DNA from 3 places in the Streptosporangium sp. NPDC004631 genome. Region 3 is predicted to be linked to each of the others. Evidence: predicted binding sites of a transcription regulator. Region 3 holds the regulator's gene; each other region holds the start of a gene.

Region 1 (2,265 bases), on a different contig from region 3:
CCTTGAGCTCGACCTCGGTCGCCGCGCCGGCCTTGATGACGGCCACGCCGCCGGCCAGCTTGGCGAGACGCTCCTGGAGCTTCTCGCGGTCGTAGTCGGAGTCGGTGTTCTCGATCTCGGCGCGGATCTGGTTGACCCGGCCGGCGATCTGCTCGGCGTCACCGGCACCGTCGACGATGGTGGTCTCGTCCTTGGTGACGATGATCTGGCGGGCGCGGCCGAGCTGGTCCAGCGTGGTGGACTCCAGCTTGAGGCCGAGGTCCTCGCTGATGACCTGGGCGCCGGTCAGGATGGCGATGTCGCCCAGCATGGCCTTACGGCGGTCACCGAAGCCCGGGGCCTTGACCGCGACCGAGCGGAACAGGCCACGGATCTTGTTGACGACCAGGGTGGCCAGGGCCTCGCCCTCGATGTCCTCGGCGATGATCAGCAGCGGCTTGCCGGCCTGCACGACCTTGTCGAGGACCGGGAGCAGGTCCTTGTTGGCGGAGATCTTGGAGTTGACGACGAGGATGTACGGGTCGTCGAGAACGGCCTCCATACGCTCCGGGTCGGTCACGAAATAGGGCGAGATGTAGCCCTTGTCGAAGCGCATGCCCTCGGTGAGCTCAAGCTCCAGGCCGAAGGTGTTGCTCTCCTCGACGGTGATGACACCTTCCTTGCCGACCTTGTCCATCGCCTCGGCGATCATCTCGCCGATCTGCGGGTCGCCCGCGGAGATGGAGGCGGTGGAGGCGATCTGCGCCTTCGTCTCCACGTCCTTGGCCAGCTTGGAAAGCTCCTCGGAGACGCGCTCCACGGCGGCCTCGATGCCCTTCTTCAGGGACATCGGGTTGGCGCCGGCGGCCACGTTGCGGAGGCCCTCACGCACCAGGGCCTGGGCGAGCACCGTGGCGGTGGTGGTGCCGTCACCGGCTACGTCGTCGGTCTTCTTGGCGACTTCCTTGACGAGCTCGGCCCCGATCTTCTCCCACGGGTCCTCAAGCTCGATCTCCTTGGCGATGGAGACACCGTCGTTGGTGATCGTGGGAGCGCCCCACTTCTTCTCCAGCACGACGTTACGGCCCTTGGGGCCGAGGGTCACCTTGACGGCGTCCGCGAGCTGGTTCATACCACGCTCGAGACCGCGCCGGGCGTCCTCGTCAAACGCGATCATCTTGGCTGCCATACGGCTAGACCTCCCAAACACAGGGTGGCTTGCACCAGATCGAGCCGACGCCCGCGACGGCATACGGGTCCGCGACTCCGTTCGGCGGACCCCATCGTCTCGATCCAGGGTTTGGCACTCACCAATGGAGAGTGCTAAGCAACTGTTTAGCACTCCCCCCTGCCGAGTGCAAGCCAGAGTCCCCCTGACCTGGCCCCAGCCTAGACGAAGGCCCGGCCCGCCGATCGAAACGACGAGCCGGGCCGACGCGCGGGAGGATCCGCACGGACTGCGCTGCCGCGGGGTCCACCGGCACTTCCCGACGAACTGACGGACGAATCAGACCGCCCTGACGGATTCCGCCTGGGGGCCCTTCTGTCCCTGCGTGATCTCGAACTCGACCCGCTGGCCCTGTTCGAGCGCACGATAGCCATCCATCAGGATCGCGGAGTAATGGACGAAAACATCCTTACCACCGTCTACCGCGATGAAGCCGTAGCCCTTGTCCGCGTTGAACCATTTGACGGTGCCTTGCGCCACTTCCGACTCCTCTTACTGGACTTGAGGACGCCGCCCATTCCTCCGCGAAGTCCTCAATCTCCGAGGCGGAGACATCGCCTACGTCGATCGTCCTCGACCATACCTGTGATAGAGCATTGGGCAACAGAGCCAATCAGCAAACTACTGCTTTACGGACGCATTCAACACGCAGGCAGAGTTTTGCTATCACGATTAGTTAGTTAAATATTGCACCATGTCCCGGCTCAACAAATATGAGCTTGCGTCATAAAACACGACACCCGCACGCGGCCGGGCCGGTGCGGGTGTGGTGGACGGGATGTACGGGGACAGATCGCCGGGACAGGAGACGGACCCGCCGGCGGACGGCATCCGACCAGGGAGGGGTCAGCCTCCGGCGACCGCCGGGATGATGGAGACCTGAACGCCGGCGGGGGTGGCCGTGTCCAGATTGTCAGCGAATCGGACATCCTCATCACCGACGTAAACATTGACAAAACGACGAATCTTCCCCGTTTCATCAAGAATTCGGGCACCGATCCCCGGGAAGTCGACGTCCAGCTTCTGGAGAACATCACGCAGGGTCTCGCCCTCTCCGC
Region 2 (2,265 bases), on a different contig from region 3:
GCCGCGCGCGCCCTGAGCATGGCCTGGGTGAGCGCCGCCGAGGTCAGGCCGGCGTCGTGGCTCCTCCTGAGCCGCGTCACCGCGGCCACCGGATCGTCGCCCACGACCTCGGCCGCCGCCTTCAGGGCCTCCTGGCCACGGGGAGTCAGCAGCCGCCGGAACGCGTCAAGGTCCACACCGTCCGACGCTACCGTGTGGCCGGGGCGTGTCCTCCCCCTCAGTCGGGCAGGTCGGTGAGGTCGATGTCGACGGGGAACGGCTCGGTGAGCTTGAGGCGGCCGTGATGGATGCCGGTGAGAGCATAGGCGTGGCCGACCGGATCGAGTTCGTAGACGTAGACCACCGGCTCGTCGGAGTTGTTCTCCACCAGCCAGAAATGCGGGATACCGGCCTTGGCGTAGCGCCTCGGCTTCACCTCGTGGTCGCGAAACTCGGACTCGGGGGAGACGACTTCGACGACGAGACGTGTTTCGCCGGGGCTGTAGGCGGTGCGTGACCGGTCCTTCGCGGCCTCGGCGTCGACGACCAGGACGTCCGGGCACGGGCGCTGTCTCGGACCGAGCACGACGTCCATCTGCATCACCGCCTTCAGATGGTCGGGGGCCTGCGCGTTGAGACTGGTCCGGAGTCCGTACAGCAGGTACTCGTGGAAACGCTTCTGGGGGGACATGAAGATGAGGGCTCCATCGACGAGTTCGACGTGCTTGAAGAAGTCCGGCTCACCGTTCGGGCCGTCCTGGGGGAGCCGGTCCAGGTCGTCGGCGGTCCAGCCGTCGGGCGGGGGGTAAGGCCAGTTGGCGAGCGGGTCGCCGCTCTCGCGCGGCGTGCTCGTCTCCACGCCCATCGTGCTGGTCACGTCGTCCACCGTAGCGTCGTTCCCGTCACCGTACGTGGTCATCGGGTTACATTCTCCTCGGTGCTCGCTCGTCTCCCTCACATGTTCCCCGAATCGGGGGGGCGCTGTCGCCCGGCGGAGGGTTTGACGTTCCCAAACCTTGATCGGGGGCGGTTCGTGTTGACTGTCAAGCCCACCTTGCATACTGTTCCGTATTGGCACTCTCCCGGTGAGAGTGCCAGATACATGCGACGAGGCAGGTCTGACACCCGCGACGGCAGACCGCTGGTCGCCTCTTCTAGATCATTCAAATCTGAAGGGGAGGTCCGACGTGACGACCGCCACCAAGGTTCCCGTTAAGCCGCTCGGCGACCGCATTGTGGTCCAGCCGCTTGAGGCAGAGCAGACCACAGCTTCCGGTCTGGTCATCCCGGACACCGCCAAGGAGAAGCCGCAGGAGGGCAAGGTCCTCGCGGTGGGCCCCGGCAACTGGGACGAGGACGGGGACAAGCGCATCCCGCTCGACGTCAAGGAGGGCGACGTCGTCCTCTACAGCAAGTACGGCGGCACCGAGGTGAAGTACGGCGGTGAGGAGTACCTCGTACTCTCCGCCCGCGACGTGCTCGCCATCATCGAGAAGTAATTCACGCTTCGTAAAGATGACGTATCGAGCCCCGGGTCGCGAGAGCGCCCGGGGCTTTGATGCGCCGACGTACTTTTAGAGAGGACTGACATGGCGAAGATCCTGTCGTTCGAGGAAGATGCGCGCCGCGCTCTTGAGCGTGGCGTGAACGCCCTCGCCAACGCCGTCAAGGTGACCCTCGGCCCGCGTGGCCGCAACGTGGTCATCGACAAGAAGTTCGGTGCGCCGACCATCACCAACGACGGTGTCACCATCGCCCGTGAGGTCGAGCTGGAGAAGCCGTACGAGAACCTCGGCGCCCAGCTGGCCAAGGAAGTCGCCACCAAGACCAACGACGTCGCCGGTGACGGCACGACCACCGCGACCGTCCTCGCCCAGGCGATGGTCCGCGAGGGTCTGCGCAACGTCGCCGCCGGCGCCCAGCCGCTCTCCCTCAAGCGCGGCATCGACATCGCGGCCAAGGCCGTCAGCGACAGGCTGATCGAGTCCGCCAGGCCGGTCGAGGACAAGAAGGAGATCGCGCACGTCGCGACGATCTCCGCCCAGGACGCCAAGATCGGCGACCTGATCGCCGAGGCGTTCGACAAGGTGGGCAAGGACGGTGTCATCACCGTCGAAGAGTCCAACACCATGGGCCTGGAGCTGGAGTTCACCGAGGGCCTCCAGTTCGACAAGGGCTACCTGTCGCCCTACATGGTGACCGACCAGGAGCGGATGGAGGCGGTTCTTGAGGACCCCTACATCCTGATCCACCAGAGCAAGATCGCCTCCGTCGCGGACTTCCTGC
Region 3 (2,265 bases):
GGCGGGGATGCGGACCTTGATGGTCCGCCGGGTGCGGACCCGGCCGTCGCCGGAGCACTCCTGGCAGGGGTGACGGATGATCGAACCGAACCCGCCGCACTGGGGACAGGGGCGGGACGTCATGACCTGACCGAGGAAGGACCGCGTGACCTGGGAGACCTCACCGCGTCCGTGGCAGACGTCACAGGTGTCGGGGTGGGTGCCGGAGGCCGCGCCGGAGCCGGTGCAGACCTCGCAGAGCACGGCGGTGTCGACGACCAGCTCACGGGTGGTGCCGAAGGCCGACTCCCGCAGGTCGAGCTCCACCCGGATGGTGGCGTTGCGGCCGCGGCGGGCGCGCGAACGTGGGCCTCGGCCCCCTCCTCCGCCACCGCCGGCCGCGCCGAAGAAGGCGTCCATGATGTCGCTGAACGGGAAACCCGCGCCGAACCCCCCGGCTCCCGCACCGCCGCCGGCGGCGAACGGATCGGCTCCCATGTCGTACATCTGGCGCTTGCCGGGGTCGGACAACACCTCGTACGCCTGCGTGATGTCCTTGAACCGCTCCTGAGTCTCAGGATCGGGGTTCACATCGGGATGCAGTTCCCTGGCCAGGCGGCGGTAAGCCTTCTTGATCTCTTCCGCACTGGCATCGCGGCGTACCCCGAGGGTGCCGTAGTAGTCGCTCTTAGCCACTTAGTTGACCTCTTAGGATGCAGCCAGGATCTGGCTGACGTAGCGTGCCACCGCGCGCACCGCGCCCATCGTGACCGGGTAGTCCATTCGCGTCGGCCCCAGCACACCGAGCCGGGCCAGTTGCTTGTCCCCCGAACCGTATCCGGCGACGACGATGGATGTGCCCTGAAGCCCGGTGTAGGGGTTCTCCGAGCCGATCCGCACCGTCAGCGCCGAAAGATCCGAGGTCTCGCCGAGCAGGCGCATGAGCACCACCTGCTCCTCCAGGGCCTCCAGCACATCGCGCAGGCCGACGGTGAAGTCGGCTCCCGCGAGGTTGGCGGCCCCGGCAAAAACGATCTTCTCATCGTGCCGGTCCACAAGAGACTCCAGCAGCACCGACAGGATCGTGGCCGCGAGCGGCCGGTCCTCCGCCGGAAGCCGCTCGGGCAGGTCCGCGACCATGTCGGGGACCCCCGCCAGACCGCAGCCGTCCAGACAGGCGTTGAGGGTCGCGCGCAGGTGGGCCACGCGGTTCTCGTCGACGACGTCGGGAAGCTCGACCACACGCTGCTCGACCCGCCCGGTGTTGGTGATGAGCACGAACATCAGCCGGCGCTCGCTCAGCGGGACCAGCTCGACGTGCCGCACCTTGGAGTTGGTCATCGTGGGGTACTGGACCACGGCGACCTGGCGGGTCAGCTGGGCCAGTAGCCGGACCGTGCGCATCACGACGTCGTCGATGTCGACCGCGCCCGCGAGGAAGGTCTCAATGGCCCTTCTCTCCGGGGCGGACAATGGCTTGACCTGCGAGAGCCGGTCGACGAAGAGCCGATAGCCCTTGTCGGTCGGCACCCGGCCCGCACTGGTGTGGGGCTGGGCGATGTAGCCCTGCTCCTCCAGCACCGCCATGTCGTTGCGGATGGTCGCCGGCGACACACCCAGGCTGTGACGGTCCGCGAGGGCCTTGGAACCCACCGGCTCGTTGGTGGACACGTAGTCCTCGACGATGGCCCGAAGGACCGCCAGCTTACGGTCGTCGACCAACGTGCTCACCTCCCTACCTGCGTTCGGACGGGAAAACGTCAGGTCTGGCACTCTGTGTTCCCGAGTGCCAAGTGTACGGCTCCCGTCCTCGGGGTGCGATAACACGGCAGCACGATGATGGGGCCAAGTCGTTATCAAGTCACCTGCTATCGCTATCCAACCGGTAAGCCCCACAATTTGATATATGTCCCATGATTTCGGATCCCCCTCGGGCGACGCCGGTTCGGGCCCGCCCGGATACGGCGCCCCCCAGCAGCCCTACGGCCAGCCGCACCAGCAGCAGTACCAGGGTGGCCCCCCCTACGGTTACCCGCCCCCCGGATACGGCGCCCCCCAGGGGCCTCCGCCGAAGCCGAAGGTCAAGCCCGGCATCGGCTGGATCGTCGGCGCCTGGCTCGTCTTCGTGCTCAGCGTGATCGTCGGCGTGGCCGGCTTCGCCGGCGGCATCTTCAGCGCGGTCACCGACGCCGCGCCCACCAGCTCGTTCGGCCCCGGCGAGAACGTGACGGTCACGCTGAACCCGGCGGACAGACCCGCCATCTACGTCTCCGCCGACAAGGGCAC

The links. Region 3 encodes HrcA, which represses chaperone genes, less so after heat shock. Its sites were predicted from a motif close to TTGGCACTCTCNNNNNGAGAGTGCCAA; they were not measured.
Region 1: the regulator HrcA is predicted to act here: its motif matches at 1,280-1,306, upstream of groL (chaperonin GroEL).
Region 2: the regulator HrcA is predicted to act here: its motif matches at 1,051-1,077, upstream of groES (co-chaperone GroES).

The regions. Positions count from the first base shown of each region.
Region 1 is NZ_JBSGCR010000022.1:27,599-29,863, reverse strand. It holds gene groL (chaperonin GroEL) at 1-1,168, opposite strand, end outside; gene ACWEF2_RS21465 (cold-shock protein) at 1,487-1,687, opposite strand; gene ACWEF2_RS21460 (MoaD/ThiS family protein) at 2,054-2,265, opposite strand, start outside.
Region 2 is NZ_JBSGCR010000004.1:227,999-230,263, reverse strand. It holds gene ACWEF2_RS05860 (class I SAM-dependent methyltransferase) at 1-176, opposite strand, end outside; gene ACWEF2_RS05855 (Uma2 family endonuclease) at 218-898, opposite strand; gene groES (co-chaperone GroES) at 1,167-1,478, shown strand; gene groL (chaperonin GroEL) at 1,569-2,265, shown strand, end outside.
Region 3 is NZ_JBSGCR010000016.1:89,206-91,470, reverse strand. It holds gene dnaJ (molecular chaperone DnaJ) at 1-675, opposite strand, end outside; gene hrcA (heat-inducible transcriptional repressor HrcA) at 688-1,701, opposite strand; gene ACWEF2_RS18145 (hypothetical protein) at 1,886-2,265, shown strand, end outside.